DNA from 4 places in the Nakamurella flava genome. Region 1 is predicted to be linked to each of the others. Evidence: riboswitches for the same ligand, from Rfam matches in the RefSeq annotation. Region 1 holds a riboswitch; each other region holds the start of a gene.
What was found. Region 1 has a riboswitch for S-adenosylmethionine ahead of FDO65_RS09095 (bifunctional o-acetylhomoserine/o-acetylserine sulfhydrylase). Riboswitches for the same ligand answer to the same signal wherever they lie in the genome.
Positions count from the first base shown of each region.

Region 2: it holds a riboswitch for S-adenosylmethionine, as region 1 does, so the genes downstream of both, thrC (threonine synthase) here and FDO65_RS09095 (bifunctional o-acetylhomoserine/o-acetylserine sulfhydrylase) in region 1, are expected to answer to the same signal.
Region 3: it holds a riboswitch for S-adenosylmethionine, as region 1 does, so the genes downstream of both, FDO65_RS23215 (putative leader peptide) here and FDO65_RS09095 (bifunctional o-acetylhomoserine/o-acetylserine sulfhydrylase) in region 1, are expected to answer to the same signal.
Region 4: it holds a riboswitch for S-adenosylmethionine, as region 1 does, so the genes downstream of both, FDO65_RS13105 (aminotransferase class V-fold PLP-dependent enzyme) here and FDO65_RS09095 (bifunctional o-acetylhomoserine/o-acetylserine sulfhydrylase) in region 1, are expected to answer to the same signal.

Region 1 is NZ_SZZH01000001.1:2,015,296-2,022,340, reverse strand. It holds partial or broken gene FDO65_RS09115 (nucleoside triphosphate pyrophosphohydrolase) at 1-161, shown strand, start outside; gene FDO65_RS09110 (Gfo/Idh/MocA family protein) at 167-1,240, opposite strand; gene FDO65_RS09105 (Nramp family divalent metal transporter) at 1,229-2,644, shown strand; gene FDO65_RS09100 (DUF3817 domain-containing protein) at 2,655-2,984, opposite strand; SAM riboswitch class IV at 3,130-3,247, shown strand; gene FDO65_RS09095 (bifunctional o-acetylhomoserine/o-acetylserine sulfhydrylase) at 3,308-4,624, shown strand; gene metX (homoserine O-acetyltransferase MetX) at 4,632-5,804, shown strand; gene fgd (glucose-6-phosphate dehydrogenase (coenzyme-F420)) at 5,934-6,932, shown strand.
Region 2 is NZ_SZZH01000001.1:1,603,923-1,610,967, forward strand. It holds gene FDO65_RS07275 (MFS transporter) at 1-334, shown strand, start outside; gene FDO65_RS07280 (amidohydrolase) at 331-1,575, shown strand; gene FDO65_RS07285 (YaaA family protein) at 1,580-2,338, opposite strand; gene FDO65_RS07290 (DoxX family protein) at 2,367-2,747, opposite strand; gene rpsT (30S ribosomal protein S20) at 2,971-3,231, shown strand; gene holA (DNA polymerase III subunit delta) at 3,370-4,341, opposite strand; SAM riboswitch class I at 4,480-4,629, shown strand; gene thrC (threonine synthase) at 4,641-5,921, shown strand; gene FDO65_RS07310 (iron chaperone) at 6,025-6,477, opposite strand; gene FDO65_RS07315 (glutamyl-tRNA reductase) at 6,688-7,045, opposite strand, start outside.
Region 3 is NZ_SZZH01000001.1:887,507-894,551, forward strand. It holds gene FDO65_RS04005 (amino acid permease) at 1-64, opposite strand, end outside; gene FDO65_RS04010 (DUF1707 SHOCT-like domain-containing protein) at 386-898, shown strand; gene FDO65_RS04015 (DUF2252 domain-containing protein) at 1,015-2,406, shown strand; gene FDO65_RS04020 (8-oxoguanine deaminase) at 2,478-3,890, shown strand; SAM riboswitch class IV at 4,182-4,296, shown strand; gene FDO65_RS23215 (putative leader peptide) at 4,333-4,443, shown strand; gene FDO65_RS04025 (ABC transporter substrate-binding protein) at 4,804-5,889, shown strand; gene FDO65_RS04030 (ABC transporter permease) at 5,879-6,793, shown strand; gene FDO65_RS04035 (ABC transporter ATP-binding protein) at 6,766-7,045, shown strand, end outside.
Region 4 is NZ_SZZH01000003.1:292,044-299,088, reverse strand. It holds gene FDO65_RS13135 (sugar porter family MFS transporter) at 1-225, shown strand, start outside; gene FDO65_RS13130 (alpha/beta hydrolase family protein) at 283-1,554, opposite strand; tRNA gene FDO65_RS13125 (tRNA-Glu) at 1,785-1,857, shown strand; tRNA gene FDO65_RS13120 (tRNA-Asp) at 1,908-1,984, shown strand; tRNA gene FDO65_RS13115 (tRNA-Phe) at 2,024-2,100, shown strand; gene FDO65_RS13110 (MFS transporter) at 2,199-3,884, shown strand; SAM riboswitch class IV at 3,941-4,056, shown strand; gene FDO65_RS13105 (aminotransferase class V-fold PLP-dependent enzyme) at 4,099-5,565, shown strand; gene FDO65_RS13100 (hypothetical protein) at 5,691-6,482, shown strand; gene FDO65_RS13095 (MDR family MFS transporter) at 6,611-7,045, opposite strand, start outside.

The DNA.
Region 1 (7,045 bases):
TCGGCGCCCGGACGGCCCGGCACGGTCTACCCCTCGATCTGCCCACCGGCGACTCGGTCGGCGAGCGGCTCTACCGCATCGCCGCGCGGGCCGGGGCGGCGGGAGACGATCCGGAGTCGGAACTCCGGGCCGTCGCCCGCACCCAGGCCTCCCGGTTGCAGGGCGATCACTCGCCCGGGTAGACCACCCCGAGCCGCCGACGCACCTCGTCGATCAGCTCGAGTACGGCGACCGACTCCGACGGCGGCAACAGCGGCGACACGGTCGCGCCGCCGTCCACCAGCGTCGCGAAATGCGCCGCCTCGTAGGCCATCCCGCCCGACCCCGGCAGGTCGTCGGCCGGCCGCACCAGCGGGTCGTCGGATCCGGTGGGCCAGAGCGTCATCGTCGCGGGGGCATAGAACGGGCCGGTGAACTCCACCCGGCCCGCCGTTCCACAGACCGCGGCCGTGGTCGGCGTGACGGCCAGCAACGTCGTCGACAGGCAGGCCTGCGCGCGGCCTGCGCTCAGCACCAGGGAGACCTGGGCGTCGACACCCGTCTCCGTGCGCGTGCCGACCGCGACGACGCCCGGGGCGTCGTCCACCGGAGGATGTGTCCCGGGCACCCCGAGGACGAACGAGGCCAGGGACAGCGGGTACACGCCGAGGTCGAGCAGGGCCCCGCCGGCCAGGTGCGGATCGAACAACCGGTCCGTCGGGTCCGGGGTGAAGTACTGACCGTGGTCGGCCAGCACGGTCGTCACCTCGCCGAGGGCCCCGTCGGCCAGCAGCTGTCCGAGGACGTCGGTCTGCGGCAGGAACCGCGTCCACATCGCCTCCATCACCAGCACCCCCGCCGTGGCGGCCGCATCGACGACCTCCCGGGCCTCGCGGGCGTTGCGGGTGAACGCCTTCTCCACCAGTACCGGTTTGCCGGCGGCGATCGCCAGCAGGGCCTGCGCGTGGTGCTCGCTGTGCGGGGAGGCCACATAGACCGCATCGACCTGCGAGTCCTGCACCAGTGCCTGGTAGGAGCCGTGGGAGCGGGCGATGCCGAACCGGTGGGCGAAGGCGGCCGCCCGCTCGGCCGACCGGGAACCGACGGCCACCACCCGCTGCCGGGTGTGGCGGTGCAGCGCCTCCGTGAAGCCGGCCGCGATACGGCCCGGCGCGAGTACCCCCCAGCGCAGCGGCGGGGCGAGCGACGGATCTGGTGTGCGGGCGACGGGGAGGGAACTCACGATGGCATGCTGCCCCATCGGGGGGCCGCGCCGGGCGACCGGGGCAGCGTCGAACAGCGGATCGAGCGGAACGGAGAAGCGGGACCGGTGGAGGACCGACACGCGAGCCGGGCGGCGGCCGACACCGAGCGCTCGCGGACCCGCGACACCCTGCCCGGTGCCTCCAGCGCGGCGGTACCCGGTTCACGCCTGCGACGCTCGCGTCTGGCCCTGCGGTCGGCGCTCGGCCCCGCGTTCGTGGCCGCGGTCGCCTACGTCGACCCGGGCAACGTCGCCGCGAACCTGTCGGCCGGGGCGTCGTACGGCTACCTGCTGACCTGGGTGCTGGTCGTCGCGACCGCGGCGGCCGGTCTGGTCCAGTACCTCTCGGCGTCGCTCGGCATCGTCACCGGCGCGTCCCTGCCGCAGCTGCTCGGCCGCCGGCTGCGCACCCCGGGCCGGTTGGCCTACTGGGCGCAGGCCGAGGCCGTCGCGATGGCCACCGACCTGGCCGAGGTGATCGGCGGAGCGGTGGCGCTGTACCTGCTGTTCGACGTCCCACTGGTGCTGGGCGGTCTCATCTCGGGCGTCGTGTCCCTGGGGCTGCTGGCCGTGCAGGACCGCGGCGGCCAGCGGCCGTTCGAACGCGTCATCACGGCGTTCCTGCTCGTCATCGCCATCGGCTTCGTGTCCGGGCTCTTCGTCGCCCCACCCGACCCGGCGGAGGTGGCCGCCGGACTGGTGCCCCGCTTCGACGGCCTGGGATCGGTGCTGCTGGCGGCGGCCATGCTCGGCGCCACCGTCATGCCGCACGTGGTCTACCTCCACTCGGCACTCACCCGGGACCGGTTCGGAGCGGGGGACCAGCGGACCCCGGCCGGGCCGGCGCGCACCCGGCTGCTGCGGGCCACTCGGCTCGATGTCGTCCTGGCCATGCTGCTCGCCGGTGCGGTCAACATCTCGATGCTGCTGCTGGCCGCCTCGGCCCTGCGTGGACGGGACGACGTCGACACCATCGAGGGCGCGCACGCCGCGGTCAGCGCCACGCTGGGCACCGGCATCGGGGTGCTGTTCGGGCTCGGCCTGCTCGCCTCCGGCCTGGCCTCGACATCGGTCGGCTGTTACGCCGGGAGCGCGATCATGGAGGGTCTGCTGCGCCGCCGGATCAACCTGTTCGTCCGGCGGGCCGTGACCCTCGCGCCCGCCCTGGTGCTGCTCGCCGTCGGTGCCGACCCGACGACCGTGCTGATCCTGTCGCAGGTGGTGCTCTCGTTCGGGCTGCCGTTCGTGCTCGTGCCGCTGCTGCGGCTGACCGGCGACGCGACGGTGATGGAGGGTTCGGTCAGCGGACGCCCGGTCCGGGTGCTCGGCTGGCTGATCGCGGCGGCGATCGTCGCCCTCAACGCGGTGCTGATCGTCGGAGTGATCAGCGGGTCGGCCTGACGTACCGGGCTCAGCCGGCCGTGCGCAGGGCCCGCTGCGGGTCCAGTCGGCCGGTGCGCAGCGCCCACCGCTCGAACCACAGGGTGAAGAACGGGGGGATCGACGCGACCAGGGCGAGGCCGGTGGTGATCCAGGTCCAGCGCTGGGCCCGAGCGGTCAGCAGCGCCACGACGACGTAGGCCACGAAGATCCCGCCGTGGATCGGGCCGAAGACCTTGACCCCGACCTCGGTCGTCCCGGCGATCCACTTGAAGTACATGCCAATGAGCAGGCCCGTCCAGGAGACGGCCTCGGCGATGGAGACGACGCGGAACGCGGTGACCAGGGCGCGGGGGGACATGCCGTCCAGTCTGGCCCGGCCGGGCGCGGGGTTCGGTGCCGCGGCCGCGGATCGCGGCCCATCTCACAACCGTCACGACGGCGAGGTCGGACGTTCACCCACCCGGCCGAACGGCGGCGACACATCGCCGTTACACTCCGGGCACGGTCTTGAGTCCCAGCCACAGGCCCCGGCCGGCTGGGCGGCAACCCTCCTTCCGCGGTGGGGGTGCCCCGGGTGACGACCAGGCGGGCCGCTGCGGTGGCGGTTCGCAAGCGCGGACCGGGACCCCAGAGGTCATCCGACCAGGGACCGGTCCCTGTCTCGGCAGGAGTGCATCCCCGATGAGCACCAACTGGTCCTTCGACACGCGTCAGATCCATGCCGGCCAGCAGCCCGACCCCACCACCAAGGCGCGGGCGCTGCCGATCTACCAGACGACGTCGTACGCCTTCGACTCGTCCGAGCACGGCCGCAAGCTGTTCGCGCTCGAGGAACTCGGCAACATCTACACCCGGATCATGAACCCGACCCAGGCCGTGGTCGAGGATCGCATCGCCTCCCTGGAGGGTGGGGTAGGGGCGCTGCTGCTCGCGTCCGGGCAGGCCGCCGAGAGCGTCGCCATCCTCACCATCGCCCAGGCCGGCGACCATGTCGTTTCCTCGCCGCGTCTCTACGGCGGCACCTACAACCTGTTCCACTACACGCTGCCCAAGCTCGGCATCACCGTCGACTTCGTCGACGATCCGGACGATCTCGAGTCCTGGCGGGCCGCGATCAAGCCCAACACCAAGGCGCTGTACGGCGAGACCATCTCCAACCCCCTGCTCGACGTGCTCGACATCGCCGGGGTCGCGGGCGTCGCCCATGAGGCCGGGGTGCCGCTGATCGTCGACAACACGGTGCCCACGCCCTGGCTGATCCGGCCGATCGAGCACGGCGCCGACATCGTCGTCCAGTCGGCGACCAAGTACCTGGGCGGGCACGGCACCGCGATCGGCGGCGTCATCGTCGACTCGGGGAACTTCGACTGGCAGGCCGACCCGGGGCGCTTCCCCGGCTTCAACAACCCCGACCCCAGCTACAACAACCTGGTCTGGGGGCGCGACCTCGGCCCGGAGGGCCTGTTCAAGGCCAACGTGGCGTTCATCTTCAAGGCCCGGCTGCAGCTGCTCCGCGACGTCGGCCCGGCCATCTCGCCGTTCAACGCGTTCCTCATCTCGCAGGGCATCGAGACGCTGTCGCTGCGGGTCGAGCGGCACAACGCCAACGCCGAGGCGGTGGCCCGCTGGCTGGCCGACCGGCCTGAGGTCGAGTCGGTGTCCTACCCGGCGTTGGAGTCCAGCCGGTGGAACCACCTGCAGCGCAAGTACGCCCCCCGGGGCGGCGGGCCCATCGTCTCCTTCGAGATCAAGGGCGGGGTGGCGGCCGGCGCGGCGTTCAGCGACGCGCTCGAGCTGTTCACCAACCTGGCCAACATCGGTGACGTCCGCTCGCTGGTCATCCACCCGGCGTCGACCACGCACGGCCAGCTCAGCCCGGAGGAGCAGCTGACCACCGGTGTCACCCCGGGCCTGATCCGGTTGGCCGTCGGCATCGAGGGGATCGACGACATCCTCGCCGACCTGGAGGCCGGCTTCCGGGCGGCCAAGCAGGACTGACCGGTCCGTGGACAGACCGACCTCGGCGATGACGTCGGTGCATCGGTCCGGTGGCGACCCCGTGGTCGCCGTCGGGCCGGTGACCGGCGGTCGCCCGGCCGACCGACCGGACGCCGGGACCGACCGCTGGTTCGCCGATCTCGGCCGACTGACGGTCGAGGACGGCACCACGCTGCCCGCCCTCACCGTGGCCTACGAGCAGTGGGGGCGCCTGAACGCCCGGCGCGACAACGCCGTGCTGGTGCTGCACGCGTTGACCGGGGACAGCCACGTCGTCGGGCCGGCCGGACCCCAGCAGCCGACCCCGGGCTGGTGGGACGGGTTGATCGGCCCCGGCGCCCCGCTGGACACCGACCGGCTCTACGTCCTGGCCGCCAACGTGCTGGGCGGCTGCCGGGGGACCACCGGCCCGTCGTCCCCGGCGCCGGACGGCCGGCCGTGGGGATCGCGATTCCCGCGGATCACCGTCCGCGACCAGGTGGCCGCCGAGGTCGCCTTCGCCGACCACCTGGGCATCGAGCGGTTCCACACCGTCGTCGGCGGGTCGATGGGCGGGATGCGAGCCGTGGAGTGGGCGGTCGGTCATCCCGACCGGGTCGCCCGATCGGTCGCCATCGCCACCGGCGCGGCCTTCAGCGGCGACCAGATCGCCTGGAGCACACCGCAACTCGACGCGATCCGACTCGACCCCGAGTTCCGCGGCGGCGACTACTACCCCGGCGCCGGACCGGTGCGGGGGATGGCGGTGGCCCGCCAGATCGCCCACGCCACCTACCGCAGCGCGCTCGAGCTCGACGTGCGCTTCGGCCGTGACCCGCAGCCGGCCGTCGACGGTGCCGCCGAACAGTTCGCCGTGCAGTCCTACCTGCGCCACCACGGCCGCAAGCTCGGCCGCCGCTTCGACCCGAACTCCTACCTGGTGCTCACCGAGGCGATGAACTCCCACGACATCGGCCGGGGCCGCGGGGGCATCACCGCCGCCCTGCACCGCATCACGGCCGAGCTGACCGTTGCGGTGGTGGATTCCGATCGCCTGTTCCCGCCCGCCCAGGGCGAGGTGCTGGCCACCGCCCCCGCCTGCCGGGCACTGCACGTCCTGCACTCGGAGTACGGCCACGACGGTTTCCTCATCGAAGCCGGGGCCGTCGCGGATGTCGTCCGGGATGCCGTCGGCAACTGACATCCGGGGACCCGCGGAGGTCGGCCGCGCTCGCGCGGGGGATTGGGGCTTGGTGTCGGACTTCACCGGCCGGTCACGGTGCGGTGCCAGGATGGGGATGACCCGGGGGCGACAGAAGGCAGGACATCGATGGGCATCCGACTCGGTTACAAGGCGTCGGCCGAGCAGTTCGGTCCGAACGATCTCATCCGGTTCTCCGTGACCGCGGAGGAACAGGGCTTCGACTCGGTCTTCATCTCCGACCACCTGCAGCCCTGGCGGCACGACGGGGGACACGCACCGGCCGCCCTGCCGTGGCTCGGCGCGGTGGGGGCGCGGACCGAGCGGCTACTGCTGGGCACGTCGGTGCTGACGCCCACGTTCCGCTACCACCCGGCCGTCATCGCCCAGGCGTTCGCCACCCTCGGACTGCTGTACCCCGAGCGGGTCATCCTGGGCGTCGGCTCGGGGGAGTCCCTCAACGAGGTCGCGCTGGGCCTGGAGTGGCCGGACGGCAAGGAACGCTTCGCCCGCCTCAAGGAGGCGGTGACGCTCATCAAGAAGTTGTGGACCGAGGACCGGGTGACCTTCGACGGCACCTTCTACTCGACCGACAAGGCCACCATCTACGACAAGCCCACCCAGCCGGTACCGCTGTACATCGGGGCCTCCGGTCCGGCCGCCACCCGGTTGGCCGGCCGTGTCGCCGACGGGTTCATCACCACCTCCGGCAAGGCCCCCGAGCTGTACTCCGAAACCCTGCTCCCGGCGCTGGCCGAGGGCGCGGGCAAGATCGGGCGCACCCTGTCCGATCTCGACCTGCTCATCGAGATGAAGGTGTCGTTCGACCCGGACGCCGACCGGGCCTTGGCCGACACGGCCAACTGGGCCGCGCTGGCGCTGTCGCCCGAGCAGAAGAGCGGCGTCGAGGACCCGATCGAGATGCAGCGGCTGGCCGATGAGCTGCCGGTGGAAAAGGCTGCGTCCCGGTGGATCGTCTCCACTGACCCGGATGAGCACGTCGAGAAGATCCGGCGCTACCTCGATCTCGGCTTCACCCACCTGGTCTTCCACGCCCCCGGAGAGGACCAGGAGCGGTTCCTGCGGCTCTACGGCGAGCACGTGCTGCCGCGGCTGCGGGCACTCTGATCGAGCACGGGTCGACTCCTCGTCCCGTTTGCGACCCCTGCTGCGCACCTGCCGGGCGACCGGAAGCTGAATTGATACAGAAAAACTGCCCCGTTCCGCCGCCCCCGTCGGGT
Region 2 (7,045 bases), 410 kb from region 1:
GGCCACCGGCAGCGTCTTCTACTCAGCAGTGGCCAGCAGCGAGGGCGACTTCGCCACCGCTTTCCGGCACGGCCTGTTCGTGATCGTCGGGTTCGTCGCCGTGGCGCTCCTCCTGGCCCTGGCCGACAGCCTGACGTCGAAGAAGACACCGTCGTCGGAACCTGACGCGCCCACCGAGCGGGCCCCCGGCGTCGCGCAGGACCCGGACGGCGCCCCGACGGAACGGCACGCCGACGGTCGGCATCCCGACGGCTACCACCCGGCCATGCCCGACGCTGCACACGGCCGGCACGCCGCCGGTCACCATGCGGCCGGCGGATCATCGACGCCATGACCGACACCCCGCTCCACGCCGCACCCGGGGGCGACTTCGCCGTCACCGACGCCTTCGTGGTCCCCATCGAGGGCGTGCCATTCACCGGCACGGTCCTGGTGATGGACGGCGTCATCGCAGCCCTCGGCGCCGACCTCCGGCTGCCGGATCTCACCGAGGGCGGCGAACCGCTGCCCGTCGTCGACGCCGGCGGTCGCTGGCTGCTGCCCGGCTTCGTGGACGCGCACACCCACCTCGGCACGCACGAGGAGGCGCAGGGCTGGGCCGGCAACGACACCAACGAGCTGACCGACCCGAACACCGCGGCGGTGCGGGCCATCGACGCCATCAACCCGTTCGATCTCGGATTCGACGACGCGCTGTCCGGCGGCATCACCGCGGTCAACGTCAACCCCGGGTCCGGCAACCCCATCGGCGGGCTGTGCGTGGCCCTGCACACCCACGGACGGGTCGTCGACGCGATGGTCCTGCGGTCCCCCTCCGGCCTGAAGTCGGCCCTGGGCGAGAATCCCAAGCGCGTCTACGGCGACCGCAAACAACTGCCCTCGACCCGGCTGGGCGTGGCCGCGGTGATCCGCTCCGCGTTCGCCGAGGCCCGCGACTACCTCGACCGCCGCTCGGCCACGGGTCCGGAGGCGGCCCCCCTGCCGACCGACCTTCGGCTGGAAGCACTCTCGGCCGTTCTCCGCCGAGAGATCCCCTGGCGTCAGCACTGTCACCGCGCCGACGACATCGCCACGGCGCTGCGGATCGCCGAGGAATTCGGCTTCCGGCTGATCATCGACCACGGCACCGAGGCGCACCTGATCGCCGACCTGCTGGTCGAGCGGGAGATCCCGGTACTGATCGGCCCTCTGATGACGTCACGGTCGAAAGTCGAACTGCGCGAGCGGTCTTTGGCGAACCCGGGCCGGTTGGCCGCCGCCGGGGTCGAGATCTCCATCATCACCGACCATCCCGTGGTGCCGGTGCAGTACCTGGTGCACCAGGCCACCCTGGCGGTGAAGGAGGGTCTCGACCCGGTCACCGCGCTGCGCGCGATCACCCTGCACCCGGCCCGGGCCATGGGCGTCGACGACCGCATCGGGTCGCTCGCCGTCGGCAAGTCCGCCGACCTGGTGCTGTGGTCCGGGGATCCATTGGATGTCATGCAGCGGGCCGAACAGGTGTGGATCGCGGGGCGGCCGGTCTACCGGTGGGACGCCCAGCAGCGGGTCGGGGTGGTCGCCCCCCGGGCGTAGCCCCCTAGGTGATCAGCTCGAGCGTGGTCGGGCCCGTGCGCTCCACCCGCAACCCGGCCTTGCGGGCGACCCGGACCACAGCGGCCGCGTCGGCCATGTCGGCGCGGCTGGCCACCAGGGCGCGGGCCAGCAGTCCCTTGGCGTGCTTGGAGAAGTGGCTGACCACCGACCGGGTGGTCGGGTCGCCCGGTACCGCCTCGGACAGCACGCGCACCGTGATGGCGCCCGGGGCGGGCGCGAACGCCGCGTAGGCACCGGAGCGCAGATCGACGACCGGCGCGCCGTCGGCCAGCAGATCGGCCAGCACCGGTCCGAGGGGGGCCCGCCAGTCGGCCGCGACGGGGCCGCGCCCGGGAAGCCGGGAGCCGGCCGAGAACCGGTAGGCCGGAATCGCGTCGTCCCCGCGGACCATTCCGAACAGGGCGGAGGCCACCAGCAGCCGGGCCCCGGCCCGAGCCTGCCCGGAGCGGGGCAGGGACGCGAGATCCAGGGCGTCGTAGAGCACGCCGGTGTAACGCTGCAGCGCCGGCCGAGTCGCCGCGGTCCGCAGCTCCGCGGTGGCCTCGATCTCGGCGTCCTTGCTGGCTGCCACCCCCAGGGCCGCGCGAGCCCGGGCGCGGTCGCCACCGCACAGGGCGCTGAGCTGGCCGATGAGCGTCTGGCGGGTCGCGTTCAGGGCGGGGAAGGCCAACGCGTCGAGGTCCAACGCCGGGCCGTCACCGCCGGGCGCCTTGGTCTCCGACGGGGGCAGCAGGACGTACACGACGGGCGACCCTACGGGCCGGAGACGATCACGCGCGACGGGCGACCCGGACCGCGGCCAGCACCAGCGGCGCCTGCAGGGGCAGCCGGGCCCACGCGACGACGCGGTACCAGACGGGCCGGCGGGAGCCGCGGGCGGTGGACCGCAGCGCCATCGAGACGTTGGCCGGATAGACCCCGACGAACAACGCGGCGGACGCCCAGCCCCCGACCCGCCGGGTCTGTGGGACGGCCAGCAGCGCGGCACACCCGATCTCGGCGGCCCCGCTGAGCGCCACGAGCGCCTCCGGCCGGGGCAGACTGCGGGGCACGATGCCGATGAACGGTCGCGGCGCCACGAAGTGCAGGACCCCGGCGCCGCCGAGCAGGGCGGCCAGCGCGGCGGGCAGGCGGTGCGGCGTACCGGTCATGGCCCCATGATCACCCGCCTGTCGCTTCCCGGCACCGGCCGGACCGCGGTGGCCCCGTCGGCCGGGGCCGGACGACGGGCCGATGACCAGGACGGTTGGGCGCCGCGGTGTCCGGCTGGTAATCTTGAGTGTCGCGCGTGCCGCTCGTTGTGGCATGCCCGTCGGTCGGTCGTACGGATCGACGGAAACACCCACCAAGACGACGAAACGAAGGCAATCCGGCGTGGCCAACATCAAGTCCCAGATCAAGCGGATCCGCACGAACGAGGCGGCCCGTCTGCGCAACAAGTCCGCGAAGTCGGCGCTGAAGACCGCCGTCCGTCGCGTCCGCACCGCCGTCGCCGCGGGCGACAAGGAGACCGCGACCGTCGAACTGAAGGCCGCCGGCCGCAGCCTGGACAAGGCCGCCTCCAAGGGCATCATCCACAAGAACCAGGCCGCGAACCGCAAGTCGGCGCTGGCCCAGCAGGTCAACGCTCTCTGACCTGATCTTCACGCAGCGACGCCGGGCACCCACGGGTGACCCGGCGTTCTTGCGTTTGCGGGTTGTTGGTCCCCTCGACGCCGTTCGGGAGCTCACCGAAGCCACCCGGTCGGCGGGACACCGCCGGAAAGACCAACTTCAGCGGGGGCGACGGGCCGCCAGCAGGTCCAGGACGGCCTTCTCGACGGCGTATTCCGGGTCGGCGGCGACGCCCTTGACCGCGGCGTTGAGGTCGGCGACCACCCGGATGCCCTCCGCCAATCCGTCGGCACTCCACCCCCGGGCGGCCGTCCGGGCCTTGTCGATCTTCCAGGCGGGCATCCCCAGCTGACCGGCCAGCGCGTAGGAATTGCCGCCGCCGCGGACCCCGGAGACCTTTGCCACCGTGCGGATGCCGTCGGCCAGTGCGTCGGCGATCAGGACTGGGGCGACACCGATGGTCAACGCCCAGCGCAGCGACTCCACGGCGCCCCGGACGTCGCCGGCGACGACGGCATCGGCGACCGCGAAACCGCTCACTTCGCCCCGTCCGCGGTGGTAGCGACGGACCGCGGGCAGGTCCACGGTGCCGCCGGTGTCGGCCACCAGCTGCCCGGCGGCGGACGAGAGCTCCCGAAGGTCGGAACCGACGGCGTCGATCAGCGCGGCCACGGCCTCGGCCGTGCTCGTCCCGCCGGCCCGCCGGATCTCCTTCACCACGAAATCGGTCCGCTCGGCGGGACGGGTAATCTTCGCCGCGGTCTGGACGTCGGCACCGGCCTTGGCGAACGCGTCGGCGATGGCCTTGTTGCGGGCGCCGCCACCGTGGTGGATCACCAGGGTGACCCCGTCGACCGGGTCCTTGACGTACCCGGTCAACGCGGCGGCCAGATCCTTTGCCGACTCGTGCACCCCGCGGACCACCACCACGCGAGGCTCGGCGAACAGGCTCGGCGCCACCAGGTCGGCGAAATCGGCCGGGCTCAGACCGGCGGCCACCGCCTCCCGCCGTTCCACCGCGGGGTCGGCCTTGCGGGCCGCGGCCAGGGTGCGCAGCACGGCGCGGTCGACCAGGAACGGCTCGTCCCCGGTGACGAGGACCAGGGGCGCGGGGGCGGTTCCGGCGGGCACCGCGTCATCGTGCCAGGTGCCACCGACACCCGGCCTCCGACGGTTCGGTCCGGGGAACCACCCGGCTCTGCCGGTGACAGAGGCCACGGCCGGGAGGGTTGCGCGGCTGAGTTATCCTGACCGGACAACTGCATCACCCACTCATCCAGAGGGGCAGAGGGACACGGCCCGTTGAAGCCCCGGCAACCACTGCCGATGACCGGATCGCCACAAGCGCCCAGTGCGGCGCGGCGACGGACGTCGACGGCAGGTGCCACTTCCGTCCCGCCACGGCGGGAAAGATGAGGAGAGACCTCGCGATGACCTCTGTCCTGACCCCGGCGCCGACCGCTGCCACCTCCACGGTGGACCTCGGCCCTGCTGTCGCCCTGTCCTGCCGCGAGTGCGGTTCGCGCATCGAGCTGGGCCCCTACTACGCCTGTACCGAGTGCTTCGGCCCGCTCGAGGTGGCGTACGAATTCACCGAGCGCGGCGAGGCACTGCGCAAGAAGATCGAGGCCGGTCCCGACAACATCTGGCGTTGGGCCTCGCTGCTGCCGGTCCCGGCCGGGATCGCCGACACCCCGAACATCAACCCGGGCCAGACCAAGCTCGTGCGGGCCGACAACCTGGCCCGCGAGCTCGGCATGAAGACGCTGTGGGTCAAGGACGATTCGGGTAACCCGACCCACTCCTTCAAGGACCGGGTCGTGGCCGTCGCCCTGGCCGCCGCCCGCGAACTCGGCTTCACCGTCCTGGCCTGCCCGTCCACCGGCAACCTGGCCAACGCGGTGGCCGCGGCGGCCGCCCGCGCGGGGATCCGCTCCGTCGTGCTGGTGCCCGCGAACCTCGAGCAGCAGAAAATCCTCACCACCGCCGCGTACGGCGGGACGCTGGTCGCGGTCGACGGCAACTACGACGACATCAACCGGCTGGCCGGTCAGATCGCCGCCGAGCAGGACGACTGGGCGTTCGTCAACGTCAATGTCCGGCCGTACTACGCCGAGGGCTCCAAGACCCTCGGTTTCGAGGTGGCCGAGCAGCTCGGCTGGCGGCTGCCCGAGCAGGTCGTCATCCCGATCGCCTCGGGCGCGCAGCTGGTCAAGATCGACAAGGGCTTCCAGGAGCTCATCGATCTGGGCCTGGTCGACAGCTCCGAGTACAAGGTGTTCGGGGCGCAGGCCACCGGGTGCTCCCCTGTCGCCACCGCGTTCAAGGCCGGCACCGACACCGTCCGCCCGGTGAAGCCGGACACCATCGCCAAGTCGCTGGCCATCGGCAACCCGGCCGACGGGCCCTACGTCCTGGACGTCACCCGCCGGACCGGCGGTGCGGTCGAGGACGTCTCCGACGAAGAGGTCATCGAGGGCATCAAGCTGCTGGCCCGGACCGAGGGCATTTTCGCCGAGACCGCCGGCGGCGTGACCGTGGCGACGCTGCGCAAGCTGCTGGCCACGGGGCAGCTCGATCCCGAGGCCGAGACCGTCATCTTCAACACCGGCGACGGGCTCAAGACCCTCGACGCCATCGCCCACGTCGTCGGGCCGACCGCACGCATCGCGCCGACGTTGGCCGCCTTCGAAGAGGCGGGGCTGGCCTGACGATCGGGCGGCCCCATCACCGGGTCGACACCGCTCGGCGAGCGGTGCAGCCACAGTTCGAGAGAGCTGTCGCTGCACCATTCGTCGGCCGTGGGCCACTGGGTCAGTCGGCAGCCCGCCGCACCAGGTCGCGAAGCTGCCGCTCCACGTCGTCGGTGACCTCGAGCACCGCGAACGAGGTCGGCCACATCGCCCCGTCGTCCAGGCGGGAGTCCTCTTGGAAACCGACTGTCCCGTAACGGGTGTCGAACTTGGAAGCGGGCTGGTAGAAGACCACGACCCTGCCGTCCCGGGCATAGGACGGAAAGCCGTACCAGGTCTTTTGATCCAGCTGGGGCGCCTCCTCGGTGACGATGACGTGCAGTCGCCGGGCGATCGCCTGATCGGATCCGGTGAGGGCCTCGATCGCGTCCAGGCAGGCCTGCGCCTCCCGCTCCTTCTTGGCTGCCCCCTTGCCGCCCTGGGCTCGCAACTCCGCCGCCCGCTGCTTGATCGCGGCCTTCTCGGCGTCGCTGAAACCGGTGTCGTCGCCGTTCTGTCGGGTGTCCGCGCTCATCGGTCGTCCTCTCCCCAGTCGTCCGAAATCCATCGACGACGGTAGGGGGCCGACCGGCAGCTCCGCTTCTCGATTCCTGCTCGGTTCGCGGGCTCGCCCGGTCGGAGGGCGTGTCATCCGCGGGGTCGGCAACCCCGCCAGCAGCGCGGGGGTGACCGGGATCGCCGCCACCGGCGGTGTTCCCATCGGCTGACGCGTGCGGTCGACCCGTCAGGCGGGGCGGGTGGCCTTCGCCGACACCGGGCCGGCCGGGTGCGCGGCAGCGTGGCCCTCGATGTCGATGCCGAAGAGGGTGTGCAGGGCGCTGAGGTAGCCGGCGCTGTCGCCCGACAGCGCCAGTTCCTTGGCCCGCATGGTCGGGGTGTGCAGCAGCGACTGGGTCACCCGGTGCATGGCGCGTTCGACGTCGGCCGCGATGTCGGCCGGGTACTTGGCCCGCAGCCGCTCGAGTTCCTTCGTCACCGTTCCCGAGACGTGCTGGCGCAGCGCCACCACCGCGGGATCCAGACGACGCTGGGCGAGCTGATCCTCGTAGTCGGCGACGGCCGCGATGACGATGTCCTGGGCC
Region 3 (7,045 bases), 1.1 Mb from region 1:
GGTTGATCGCCGTGGCGGACCCGACGAACAGCCCGGCGCCGATGACCCCGGCGATCGAGATCATGGTGACGTGACGCGGTTTCAGACTCGTACCGAGGCCGTGTCCGGCGGACTGCTCCGGACCGGCCGGCGATCGATCGATGGTGGCCAAGAGGGACCTCCTGAGGTTGGGCCCGGGCGGCGACTGACCGGACGCCGGGAACTGCGGATCGATCATGCTCCGGCTCCGTTCGCACGGCGAAGCGAAACGCCCATTTGCCGCAGGGGTGGCGAAGTGCCGGTTCGTGCCGAAGGCCGGGGGGCCGCGAGTCGCGGTGCGTATCGTGCAGGGCAGGGGTCGCGCAGGGCAGGGGTCTGCGGCGCAGGCGGCACCCGAGGAGGTCCGATGGTGGAACCCAGCGATGGCCGCCGCCGCGTCCGGGCCGGGCACGGGGACCGGGAACGGGCCGTTCGCCTGCTGGCCGACCATTTCACCGAGGGGCGGCTCGATCCCGAGGAATTCGACCGCCGCGCCACCGACGCGTACGCGGCGGTCTACGTCGATCAATTGCGGGTCCTGTTCGACGACCTACCAGGCTTCGGTGCCGTGTTCGGGCCGGACGTCGTCGACGGGACACCGGCCACGGGTGGCGGCGACGCCCGTCGCCCGGGACCGGTGCCGGCCTACCGCGCCGACACCCGGTGGGCGCCGCCCCCGACCTCGCACAGCCGGTACCGGGCGCCCGCGACCGGGCCGACGCCCACCCCGGCGGTCGCGGGCGTCGTCCTCACCGTGGCGATCGTGATCCTCGTGGCCGTCCTGGTCGTCGTCACCAGGGGGATCGCGGTCCTGCCGCTGATCTTCATCGCCCTGCCGTTCTTCGTCGGCGGAGCCCGCCGCCGCCGTCCGCCCGGCTGAGCGTCCACCTCGGCACCGATCCACCCGGCGACCCCGGTGGGCCCGGGCCCGACCCGTTGGCGGGACATGTCCGGTGTTCCCCTGGGCGCGGGCCGGGCGGGTCCTAGGGTTCAGCCATGACACAGGCGGCGCCGCACGATCATCTGGGGGTGGCGTTCGCGCCCGAGCACGTCGGTCCCGGCCGCGCCGACCGCCGCCTGGTCGGACGCAAGGCCCTCGGGCACTGGGATCCGGCCACCCGCGGTCACGATCCGCTGCAGACCATCCTCGGTCAGGAGAACGTCCGGCTGCCCGGCCTGCTGCCCCTGCGCCACGGCCGCATGGCGTCCTCGCCGTGGGCCTACTACCGGGGCGCGGCGGCGGTGATGGCGGCCGACCTGGCCTCGACCCCGCACACCGAGATCATGGTCCAGCTCTGCGGTGACGCCCATGTCCTGAACTTCGGTCTCTGGAACACCCCGGAGCGCACCCTGGCGTTCGACCTCCGCGACTTCGACGAGACCCTGCCCGGGCCGTTCGAATGGGATCTGAAGCGTTTCCTGGCCAGCGTGCCCGTGCTCGCCCGGGAGAACGGGGTGAGCCAGGAGCTGGCCGTGCAGGCCGTCCGATCGGGATACCGGGAGTACCGGGGATGGATGCGCCGGTACGCGACCTCGACGATCCTGCAGGTCTGGTCGGACACCGTCGACGCCGCATCCCTGGTGCACTTCCTCTCCGGCGCGGAGGACAGCGGCCTGGACCAGCTCATCGAGAAGCAGGCCCGCAAGCGGACCAGCCGGGGGGCGGCCAGGAAGTTGGTGATGGTCTCCGACGGCCGGCGACGCATCTCCGAGGATCCGCCCTACCGCTCGCACGACCTGCGCCAGTTCGCCGGGACCCTGCAGGAGGCCATCGACAACTACCTGCACTCGGTGCCGGCCCAATTGTCCAGCCTGCTGTCCCGGTTCGACATCGTCGACGTCGTCCAGCAGGTCGTCGGGGTGGGCAGTGTCGGCATGCGGATCGGTCTGATGCTGGCCGAGGAGCGCGCGTCGGGCGACCCGCTCTTCTTCCAGATCAAGGAAGCGACGGCGTCGGTGTACGAGCCGTTCCTGGCGCCGGCCAGGCAGGACAACCACGGCGCCCGGGTGGTCCAGGGCCAGCGACTCATCCAGTCGGCCGGTGACATGTTCCTGGGGTGGACGTCAGTGGGGGTCGGCGACGACCGGACGGATTTTTACGTGCGCCAGTTCCGCGACGGCAAGGTGATCCCGCGGGGCGACGTCATCGCTCCGTACCTCGGCCAGTTCGCCGGCGCGTGTGGCCGCGTCCTGGCCCGGGCCCACGCCCGCAGTGGCGACGCCGCCGCGATCGCCGACTACCTCGGCACGAACGACAAGGCCGAGGAGGCGCTGGTGCGTTTCGCACTGGCCTACGCCGATCAGACCGAACGGGACCACGCCCAGCTCGCCGCCGCGGCGGCGGACGGCACCATCTCCTCGACCGAGGGGTGGCCGGGCAAGTCCTGACCCGGTGCGGCCCCGGGCCCGGCGACCGCGATACTGGGGCGCGACGTCGTCGTCACCCCGGAGGTCTGCCTGTGTCCACCCTGCTCGCCCGTCACGCCACCGTCCTGGTCACCATGGACGAACAGCGCCGGGAGATCCCCGACGGCGGTCTCTTCGTCCGCGACGGCGTCATCGAGCAGGTCGGGCCCACTACGGAGCTTCCCGAGACCGCCGACCAGGTCATCGATCTCACCGATCAGCTGCTGCTGCCCGGGCTGGTCAACGGGCATCACCACCTCGACCAGGTGCTGACCCGCAACCTGCCCGCCGGGCAGAACACCAATCTCTTCCCGTGGTTGCGGGCCCACTACGAGATCTGGGGTTCCCGCACCCCGGAGGCTGCCCGGACCGCCACCCTCGTCGGCGGTGCGGAGCTCGCCCTGTCCGGGTGCACCACGCTGTTCGACCACGCCTACGTCTTCCAGAACGGCTGCCGGGTCGACGACCAGATCGGCGCGGCCGCCGAGCTGGGTATCCGGTTCGCGGTGTCCCGCGGGAGCATGTCGCTGGGGGAGTCGCAGGGCGGCCTGCCGCCGGACTCCTGCGTGGAGGACGAGGACGCGATCCTGGCCGACTGCGAACGGGTCATCGCCGCGCACCACGACCCGCGGCCGGGGTCGATGACGCAGATCGTGCTGGCCCCGTGCTCGCCGTTCTCGGTGACCTCGCAGCTGATGCGGGACTCGGCCGAGCTCGCCCGCCGGCACGGGGTGCGGCTGCACACCCACCTGGCCGAGACCCTCGACGAGGAACTGTTCACCCTGCAGCACCACGGCCTGCGGCCGGTGGCCTACATGCAGGAGCTCGACTGGGTGGGCGACGACGTCTGGTACGCGCATGCCATCCACGTCGACGACACCGAGATCGCCCTGTTCGCGGCGACCGGGACGGGCGCCTGCCACTGCCCGTCGTCCAACATGCGGCTCGCGTCGGGCATCGCGCCGGTGAAGAAGTACCTGGACGCCGGAGTGCCGGTCGGCCTGGGCGTCGACGGTTCGGCCAGCAACGACAGTTCCAACATGCTGGCCGAAGTGCGGCAGGCCATGTTGCTGGCGCGGCTGCGGATGGGTCTGCGCCCACCGGAGGGCCCGGCGAGTCTGCTGCCCACCTCGCACCCGCTGCGGGCGCACGAATGGGTCACCGCCCGGCAGGTGCTCGAACTGGGGACGCTGGGCGGTGCGCGACTGCTGGGACGCACCGACATCGGCGCCCTGACGGTCGGCAAGCGGGCCGACTTCTTCACGCTCGACCTGAACACCATCGACTTCGCCGGTGGCCTGGCCGACCCGGTGGCCGCCGCGGTGTTCTGCGCGCCCCAGCGGGCGAACTGGACGGTGGTCGACGGCCGGGTGCTGGTGCAGGAGGGCCGGGTGGTCACCGTCGACATGGAGCCGGTCGTGGCCGAGCACAACCGGCACGCCGCGCGCATGGCCGGGATCGGCTGAGCCGAAGAGGGCGGCGCTGCCCGAGAGTGCTCCACCGCCCGGCAGGGAAGGTCATGGACCCAAAGCCAGCGCCTGGGATGCAGATACCCGCGGCAGGGCGGGCGAAACACCACGGCGTGCAGACCCTCTCGGTATATCGATGATCATCCGGTCACTCGGTCGATGAGGGCGGGCGTATTCCCGCCGGCCGTCCACCACCCGAGGCGAGATGTCGGTCAGCGTGGTCTGTCTCACGCTGACGGGGGCCACAGATGTTTGACCGCATCGCAGCGGTGATCTACCTTGATCGCAGGTCACGAGTTCCAGCGCACAGCCCCGGCTTGTTGGACGGCAACCCTCCCATCGCGGCGGGGTGCTCCGGGTGAGGACCTGGTCGGCATCGACGAGATGCCGGCAAGCGCGCGGCCCGTTCCACCGGGCCCCTCAGGGAAGAACCGAACGCATGACGACCACGAACGACCAGCCGGCGCAGCGCCGGGTCGTGTCCGTGCTGTCCGTGCAGCGACGTCACGTCGATCTGCAGCGCGTCTCCAGCGCGCTCTGTTGTCGCTGACCACGACCTCGGTTCCCGGCACCCACTGATCCGTCGCCGCCCGGCCGCTGTCGGCCGCTGACGGTCCCTCCCGCGTCCCCGACGGTGGTCCGCTCCGCGGATCGCTGATCAACGCGCGGCCCGGTCGGCATCGACGTCCCCTCGCGCAGAGTGCGTCCCCGGCGCACATCGCCGCCGCGGCCGGCCATCTGGGCGGGGCGGCCGCATCCGGGACGCCGCGCACCTCCGGTCCGACCTTCCCGCAGGACCGTCACCGTCGACGGACCACCGCACCGGCCATCGCCGTCGGTGTTTTCCCCTCGCCTCGGCGACGCCCGAGCACCTCGACCCTCGGGCGACAATTCTTCGAAAGGCCCTCCCATGACCAGACGCTCGCTCCGGCGGCGCCTCGCCTCCACCACCGCGGCCACCGCCGCCGCACTGGGTCTGGTGATGACCCTGGCCGCCTGCGGTGGCGGCAGCATTGCCGCGACGGGATCGACCACGTCGGCTCCGTCGGCGACCGTCGCCGGCACGGGCACCGACCTGTCCGCGGTCACGCTGCGGGTCGGGGAGACCGGCTGGAAGCAGCAGGAGCTGCTGCTGCAGAGCGCCGGACTGGCCGACACCCCGTATCGCACCGAGTTCAGCCTGTTCCAGGGCGGCAACCTGCAGTTGGAGGCGCTGGGGGCCGACGCCATCGATCTGGCCAGCGCCAGCGAGATCCCGCCGATCTTCGCCGCCCAGTCCGGTGGTCCCGGCTCGCTGACCATCTCGGCCGTGCGGCAGGGCAACACCCTGACCCAGGAGGTGGTGGTTCCCGAGGGGAGCACCATCGCCTCGGTCGAGCAGCTCAAGGGCCGCAAGGTCGCGTACGTCCAGAACACCACCGCGCACTACTTCCTGTACCAGTCGGTCGCCGCCGCCGGGCTGCAGTGGTCGGACATCGAGGCCGTCCCGCTGTCCACCAGCGACGGTCTGGCCGCGCTGCTGTCCGGGCAGGTCGATGCGCTCGCCTCCTACGGCAACGCGGTCATCACGGCCCACGCCAAGGGCGCCACCACGCTGGTCGACGCGCGCGACATCCTGTCCGGCAACTTCCTGTACGTCACCCGGCCGGCCACCAACGCCGACCCGGCGACCAAGGCGGCGATCCTGGACTTCTACGACCGACTCGAGAAGGGCTTCGCCTGGGCCCGGTCCCACCCTGACGACTGGGCCGCGGTGATCGCCCGGGAGACCAAGCAGCCCGTCGAGCAGGCTCGGCAGGTCTTCGTGGACGGGGAACAGCAACGCCCCAGCCACTTCGTCCCGACCTCGGCGCAGGCCATCGCCTCCCAGCGGAAGATCGTCGACACCTTCGTACAGGCCGGCATTCTCACCGCCACCGTCGACATCGGCCAGTACTGGACCACCGAGTACGACCAGGGCCTTCAGGCGATTCAGGCGGCCTCCGATGCCGGCTGACGCGATTGTGCGGCCGGTCACCGGACAGGTCGGCGCCGGTGTCATCACCGCGCAACGGCCGGCCGAGCCGGCTTCCGGGCCGGCACGGACGGTGGCCACCACGGTGGTCGCCGGCCACACCCGTCGCCGGGGCGGCCGCCCCGCCGTGCCGCGCTGGGTGGTCAAGACGATCAGCCCCCTGGTGCTGGTGATCGGCTGGGCGGTGGCCAGTGCGTCCGGCCTGCTGCCGCGGACCACCCTGGCCGCACCGCAGGACGTGCTGGTCAAGGCCCGCGAGCTGTGGTCCTCCGGCGAGCTGCCCCGGGCCATCGCCGCGTCGGCCGAACGGGTCGGACTGGGACTGGCCATCGGCGTCACCGCCGCCGTCGTCATCGCCCTGCTGTCGGGCCTGTTCCGGCTGGGTGAGGACATTCTCGACGCCCCGATCCAGATGCTCCGCACCGTCCCGGTCATCGGGCTCATCCCGCTGCTGATCATCTGGTTCGGCATCGGCGACGAACCGAAACTGATCCTCATCGCTCTCGGTGTGTTCTTCCCGCTCTACCTCAACCTGTTCGCTGGGATCCGCGGCACCGACCCCGCCCTCATCGAGGCGGGCCGCACCGTCGGGCTGCGCCGCTTCGGCCTGATCCGGCACGTCATCCTGCCGTCCGCGGTGCCGTCCGGCCTGGTCGGTCTGCGGTATTCGATCGGGGTGTCCTGGCTGATCCTCGTCTTCGCCGAGACCATCAACGCCACCACGGGTATCGGCTTCCTCATCAACAACGCCCGCGAGTTCTTCGAGACCGACACCATCGTGCTGTGCCTCGTGCTGTACGCGGTCCTCGGGCTGCTCGCGGACGTCTTCGTCCGCCTTCTGGAAAGGGTGTTGCTGGCATGGCGACCGACCTTCACCGGAGCCTGAGCGCCGCCCGGGTCACCGGCCTGACCAAGACGTTCGGTGACCGCCGGGTGATCGACGACCTGCACCTGGACATCGCGCCGGGGGAGTTCGTCGCCCTGCTGGGGGCCAGCGGCTGCGGCAAGAGCACCCTGCTGCGGGTGCTGGCCGGCCTGGACACCGAGATCAGCGGTCGAGTCGAGGTCGCGGACCGGCGGGCCGTCGCGTTCCAGGCGCCCCGGCTGCTGCCGTGGAAGAAGGTCTGGCGCAACGTCG
Region 4 (7,045 bases), on a different contig from region 1:
GGCGAGATGTTCCCGAACCGGATGCGCGCGGCGGCGCTGTCCCTGGCCGCCGGCGGCCAGTGGGTCGCCAACTGGCTCATCACCGTCAGCTTCCCGTACCTCAAGGACCTCAGCCTCGGGGTCGCGTACGGCCTGTACGCGCTGTTCGCCCTGCTGTCGTTCTTCTTCGTCAGCAAGTGGGTGCAGGAGACCAAGGGCCGTCAGCTGGAGGACATGCAGGGCTGAGCACGGCGAAGGGGCGGTCGACCGTGTCGACCGCCCCTTCCGTGATCCGTCCTCGTCTCAGCTGCCGCAGGTGGACGAGGGCGTCGACCCCGCGAAGAGGGCCGCGACGTACTGCTGGGCGTCGTCCTTGGAGGCGGTGACGGCACCGCGGTGATCCTGGCCGTCGTACTGCCGAAGGTCCACGTCCAGACCCGCGGCGCAGTACTTCTGCACCAGCTCCTGGGTTCCCGCCGGGGGAACCACCGTGTCGGCGGTGCCCTGGGCGACCATCACCGGCACCCGAGGGGTCACGTTGCGTGGATCCTGCTGGTCCAGGTAGTCGACCACCCCGGTCAGGTCGGCACCGGGTCGCAGGTACGCATCGAGGGGGACGGCGGCGATGTCCCGGCCCTGCCCGAGGCACTGGGCGCGGCCGACGGCGAGCCCGGGCAACGCCTGATCGGCGAGGACCTGATCGGGGACGACGTCCACCCCCGCCGACTGCGCACCCAGCAGGATCACCGGCAGGAACGCCTCGAGCGCCTCGGATCCCTGACCCGACGCCAGGCCGGCGACGGCGTCGCCGACGTGGACGCCGCCCGGCGCGATGGCCACCGCACCCAGCAGCGGCAGATCAGGGGCCTGCGCAGCGGCTTCGGCCGCGGTGAACAGGGTGGCCTGCCCGCCCTGACTGTGTCCGGCCACCACCCACCGGGCACCGATGGACGGATCGAGCTGACGGGCCGCGCGCAGGATGTCGATCACGGCGTCGGCCTCCGAGCCCCCGTCGAGGTAGGGATGACCGCCGGGCGTCCCCAGACCGACATAGTCGGTGCGGACGACGGCGTAGCCCTTGGACACCCAGGTGTCGATGACGTCGGAGACACCGCCCAGATAGTCGTGCTCCGGGCCGTCGGCGGTATCCAGAGAGGGCGCGCAGGTGTCGGCCCACCCGGTCGTGCCGTGGGCCCAGTTCAGCACCGGCCAGCCGCCCTCGGGCGGGTTGCCCGCGGGCGTGGAGACGGTGCCGGACACGACGACGGGGCGCCCGTCCGGTCCCTGGGACACGTAGGTGATGAGCGCATTGCGGGCCGCGCTGGGCAGCGCCGCCGCTCCGGTCAGGGGCGCGTCGGTCAACAGCTGCCCACGGGCGAGGCTGGTGGCCGGCCCCCCGGGGGTCGACGGCGAGGTCGCGGTGGACCCGGCGGCGGAGGCCGTCGTGCCGGTGGGGGACGCCGAGGTGCCGTCGGCCCGCGACGCACCGCCGACACACCCCGCGGTCAGCGACAACACCACCGCACAGGCGGCGGCCGCCAGGGGTCGGGTGACGGGCGGTCGGACCATGGCCATGCTGTACTCCTCGCTCTGATGGATCTCGGAATACTGCGGGTCCGACCGCGCGACACCGCAGGTCAACGGGGCGGTGCCACCTGATCGTGCGGCGGGGACCGGGCGGCAGCCGGGCGCGCACGACGCCCGCGGGCGGACCCCGCGGCCGCCGTTTTGGAAGTGGCCGACCCCGTGTCGTATGCTCTCTGAGCTCCCAACGGACAGCCGTTGGAGCTGGGTGTCAGATCCCAGCCCCCATCGTCTAGCGGCCTAGGACGCTGCCCTTTCAAGGCGGTAGCACGGGTTCGAATCCCGTTGGGGGTACGCAGTACCGCGGTTGTGAGACTGGTAAGGTCTCGGAGCCGCACAGCCAAGGCCCCGTGGCGCAGTTGGTTAGCGCGCCGCCCTGTCACGGCGGAGGTCGCGGGTTCAAGTCCCGTCGGGGTCGCCAGAGGGGCCGGTTTCACTTCGGTGAAGCCGGCCCTTTCTCGGCCAGGTAGCTCAGTTGGTACGAGCGTCCGCCTGAAAAGCGGAAGGTCGCCGGTTCGATCCCGGCCCTGGCCACCAGCATCATCTCTCTGCCGGCGTCACCCGCTCGGGTGCCCGGCGTCCTCCCTTCCGGCTTTCCACTGTCGGGCCGGGCCCACTCCCCTTACCGTTCAGCAGTGGCAGCCTCCTCTGCGGACCCCGGGTCCGGCTCCGGTCGTTCGGCCTCCCCCACGCTGGTCCTCGTCGCCATGACCCTGGCGAACGCGATGATCCTGGTCGACCAGACCGCGGTCCCGCTGGCGCTGCCCGACATCATGGACTCGTTCGGTATCGGGTCCGCCCTCGTCCAGTGGGTGCTCAACGGCAGCCTGCTGCCACTGGCCGGCCTCCTGGTCCTCGGCGGGCGGTTGGGCGACCTGCTCGGCCTGCGGCGCATCTTCCTCATCGGCAGCGTGCTGTTCGGCGGCGCCTCCACACTGGCCGGGTTCGCGCCGACGTTCGGCATCCTGCTGCTCGCCCGGGTCGTCCAGGGCGTCGGCGGCGCGCTGATGCTGCCCGCCTCGGTCGCCATCGTCAGCGCCGCCTACCCCAAGAGCGCGCGGGGACGGGCGCTGGGCACCATGGGCGGAGTCGCCGCCGTCGCCGGGGCGCTCGGCCCGACCATCGGCGGCGTCCTGACCTCCACGCTGAGCTGGCGGGCCGTGCTGCTGGTCAACGTCCCGCTACTGATCCTGACCGTGCTGGCCACGCTGCGATCGGTCCCGGCCGATCAGCCCCGCACGGGCAAGGCGCACATCGACTTCACCGGCGCCGGGCTGCTCAGCCTCATCCTGGTCGGCCTGGTGTTCGGGCTGGCCCAGACCACGGTCTGGGGCTGGACGTCCCCCGGGGTCGTCGTTCCGCTGGTCGTCTGCGTCGTCTCCGCGGTGCTGTTCGTCCGCCGGGAACGGGCCGCGAAGAACCCGCTGATGAGTTTCACGCTGCTCCGCCGGCACCGGAACTACCTGGGCGCCACCCTGTCCCAGGGCCTGGCCGGAGTCTGCGAGATGGGCCTGGGCGTCATCCTGCCGCTCATCCTGATCCTCAACCTGGGCATGGACCCGGCGCTGGCGGGGCTCGCGCTGATCCCCACCACCCTGCCGATGATCGCGCTCGCCCCCTTGGCCGGACGCTGGTACGACAAGGCCGGCGGCCGGCCGCCCCTGATGGCCGGCTTCGCCTGCATCGCGCTGTCCGGGGTGGCCCTGGCGATCGGCGTCGGCCACGACACCTACCTCGCGCTGCTGCCCGGCCTCCTGCTCTACGGCATCGGGTTGGCCATCACCCTGACCGTGAACGACCCGGTCAGCCTCGACTCGATCCCGGACAGCGACGACGGTCAGGCCTCCGGCGTCTCCGCCACCGCCGAACAGGGCGGCGGGGCCGTCGGCATCGCGCTGCTGTACGCGCTGTTCCACACCGTCTACGTCTCCAACCTGCTCGACAACGTCGAACGGGCCGGGCAGGACCTGCCGGGTGACACCGCCGATCGGTTCCGGGACAGCATGCAGGCCGCCGAGCAGACCGGCCTGAACTACAACAGCTTCGACCCCGACCTGCAGCGCTATCTCATCCCGGCGCTGCACGCCTCCGACACCGCAGCCGCCGTCACCTTCCTGGCGATGAGCGGGATCGCCGTCCTCGGGCTCGTCGTCATGGCCGCTCTGGTCCGCCGACCGCCGGCCGAGGACGCCCCGGACGCCCGCACCACGCCGATCACCGGCGGGTCGGTACCGCCCAACACCATCGTCGGAACGGTCATCTCCGGGCCGGGAGCATCCACCGTCCACGGTCCGGCCCGGGACCCCGGCACCACCATGTGACCCGGGCCACACCCTGTCCCGGCCGCCACGGACCCGGTGCTATCGTCCCCGGCGTAGGTCATGAGTGTCAGCAGATAGCCCCGGCTTGCTGACCGGCAACCCTCCTTCCGCGGTGGGGTGCCCCGGGTGAAGACCTGGCCGGGCGCGAAGGGCGCCCCGGCAAGCGCGGGCCTTTCCCCGACGGGTGGCCCCCGAGTACCTGCGGAGCACCCCGATGACTCTCGTCGACTCCTCCTTCGACCTGGCCGGACGTCCTGACCTGCTGGCCGCCCTCACCCACCGGCCCCTCCCCCGGTTCGCCGACGCCGCCACCGCGTGCGCCGACCGCCCCACCGTCACCCACCCCCATGCCCCCGGGCTCGACATCGTCGGCCAGGACGCCCTCGTGCCGCTGGTCGGCGGGGGCGAGATCGCCTACGCCAACCTCGATCACGCCGCGTCGGCCCCGGCGCTGCGCGTCGTGCACGAAGCGGTCGAGCGCAGCATCGCCGGGTACGCCAGCGTCCACCGCGGCGCCGGCTGGCACTCCAAGCTGTCCACGGCGCTCTACGAAGGCGCCCGTGAGCCGGTCCGCGCGTTCGTCGGCGGTCGCGCCGACGACACCGTGATCTTCACGCGCAACACCACCGATTCGCTGAACCTGTTGGCGCACAGCATTCCTCGCCGCACCACCGTGGTCGTGTTCGAGTCCGAGCACCATGCGGCGCTCCTGCCCTGGGAGCGTCAGGACGGCATCGATGGGCGCACCGTCGTCCGCCTGCCCGTCCCGGCGCTGCCCGAACTCGCGGTCGGCGCGGTCGACGACGCCCTGCGGCGTCGGGCACCCGGCCCGGCCCTCGTCGTCATCACCGGCGCCTCCAACGTGACGGGCGAGCTGTGGCCGGTGGCCGAGCTGGCCCGGGTCGCCAAGGCCCGGGGCGCCCGGATCGCCCTGGACGCCGCCCAACTCGCCCCGCACCGCCGGTTCTCCATCGCCGAGCTGGGCGTCGACTACGTCGCGGTCTCCGGCCACAAGCTCTACGCGCCGTACGGGGCGGGCGTGCTCGTCGGGCGCTCGGACTGGCTCGACGCCGCCCCGCCGTACCTGATCGGCGGCGGCGCCACCGCGACGGTCTCCGAGACCGGCACCGTCTACAAGACCGGCCCGGAACGGCACGAGGCCGGCTCGCCCAACGTCGCCGGCGCCGTCGCCCTGGCCACTGCCTGCCACGCCCTCGCCACCTCCGACGCGACGGCCCGCGAGCAGGCCGAGGCGGCGCTGACCGACACCATCCGGGCCGGGCTGGCGGCCATCGACGGGGTGTCGGTGCACACCCTGTTCAGCGGCGCCGCCGACTCCATCGGTGTCGTCACCTTCACCGTCGCCGGGGTGCCCGCCTCCATCGTCGCCGCGGCGCTGTCGGCCGAACACGGCATCGGCGTCCGGGACGGCGCCTTCTGCGCACACCCGCTGGTCCGCCGGCTGCTCGGGGCGGCCGGCTGCTCCGACGGCACCGGACCGGGACAGGCCGTCCGGGTCTCCGTCGGCCTCGGTTCCACCACCGAACACGCCGAGCGACTGATCGCGGCCGTCGCCGAGATCGCCGCCCACGGACCGCGCGTCGAGTACGTCGTCGTCGACGGACGGCCGGTGCCGGCCGACGACGACCGGCCGCTGCCGGCACTCGCGCCCTGGCTTTGAGGCTGCCGCCCGTCGGGCGCGGCGTTCCCGTTCGACCATCGGGCGGGGCCCGCCGCGACCGGCGGGCGATCTCGATCCGGTGATCGGCCGCGTCGGTGCACCGGGCCGGTGATCTACTCCGGCTCATGAATCGGTCGACGGCGTCCTCCACCACAGGGGCGGCGTCTTGGATTGCGCTGACAGCGCTCGTTCTCGCCGTGCTGCCGGCCTGTGGCGCGGGCAGGGCCACCAGCTCGACCGGGACCCCGAGTGCCGAGCCGGCCGCGTCGTCGGTCGCCGAGCCCACCCCGTCGACGTCGAGTACCACCGCATCGCCGGCCACGGCGGGAACGGCGGCCCTGCTGGCCTCCGCCCAGACCCAGCTCAGCGGGATGCGGCAGAGCGACTACCAGCACGAGACGGCGGTGGACGCCGCCGCCGGCCGGTATGACTACGACTGCTCCGGTTTCATCGACTACACGCTCACGCAGGTCTCGCCGGCGGCGCTGGCCGAGATCCCGACCACGGCCTCCGCGGGCCGAGCCCTGGCCCAGGACTTCGAGGGCTTCTTCTCGCGCCTCGGCGCCGGTGACGCGCACTGGACCCGGGTGCCGACGGTCCCGGAGATCCGCCCCGGCGACATCGTGGCCTGGCTCGTCAGCCCGGACACGCAGTCCCGCGACACCGGGCACGTCATGATCGCCGCGACCGTCCCGGAACCCGACCCCACGATCAGCGGTGCCTACCGGCTGCAGATCATCGACTCGACGACCTCACCGCACGCCGACGACAGCCGGACCAACGGCGCCACCGGGCTCGGGACCGGCTCGATCGGGCTCGCCGTCGACGCACAGGGCCAACCGACCGGCTTCTACTGGCAGGGGGGCCGCAAGCCCGACGAGGCCACCTCGATCGCCGTCGGGCGGTTGACCGGCTGAGCCGCGCGCCGGGCGATGGAGCACCGGGCCCGGTGTGGACGGGAAGAACGCTGCCGGACGCCGATCGCGCTGGGACGACGAACGGCCCCGACCCTCGCGCGGAGGATCGGGGCCGTTCGGGTGGTGCGTCAGGCGCCGTGGCGACCGGCGGAGCCGGCGGTGGCGACGTCGTCTTCATCGTCCGGCGCCGCGTGGCGGCCGCGCCGCACGGGGACCGGGGCCTCGGTGGCGGCCGAGCCGGCGTGCCGACCATGGTGGCCATTCGCGGAGCCGTTGACCGGGGTCCCGTTCAGGACCGTGCCGTTCGAGACGCCGGCCGGGACGGCACCGTCGGTGTGACCGTTCGAGCCGGCCAGGCTCTTGGTCGGGGCAGCCTGATCGGCCTCCATCGGCTCGGCGACCGTGAGGGTCTCCGCGGCGATCGAGGCGTCCTCGGTCATCCGTTCCTGGATGGCCGACATGGTGCGCAGCGGCATCTCCTTCATCAGCAGCACGACGACGAAGGCCAGCGCGGCCAGGATCGCGGCGCACAGGTAGACGATCTGTGCGGAGGTGACGAACGC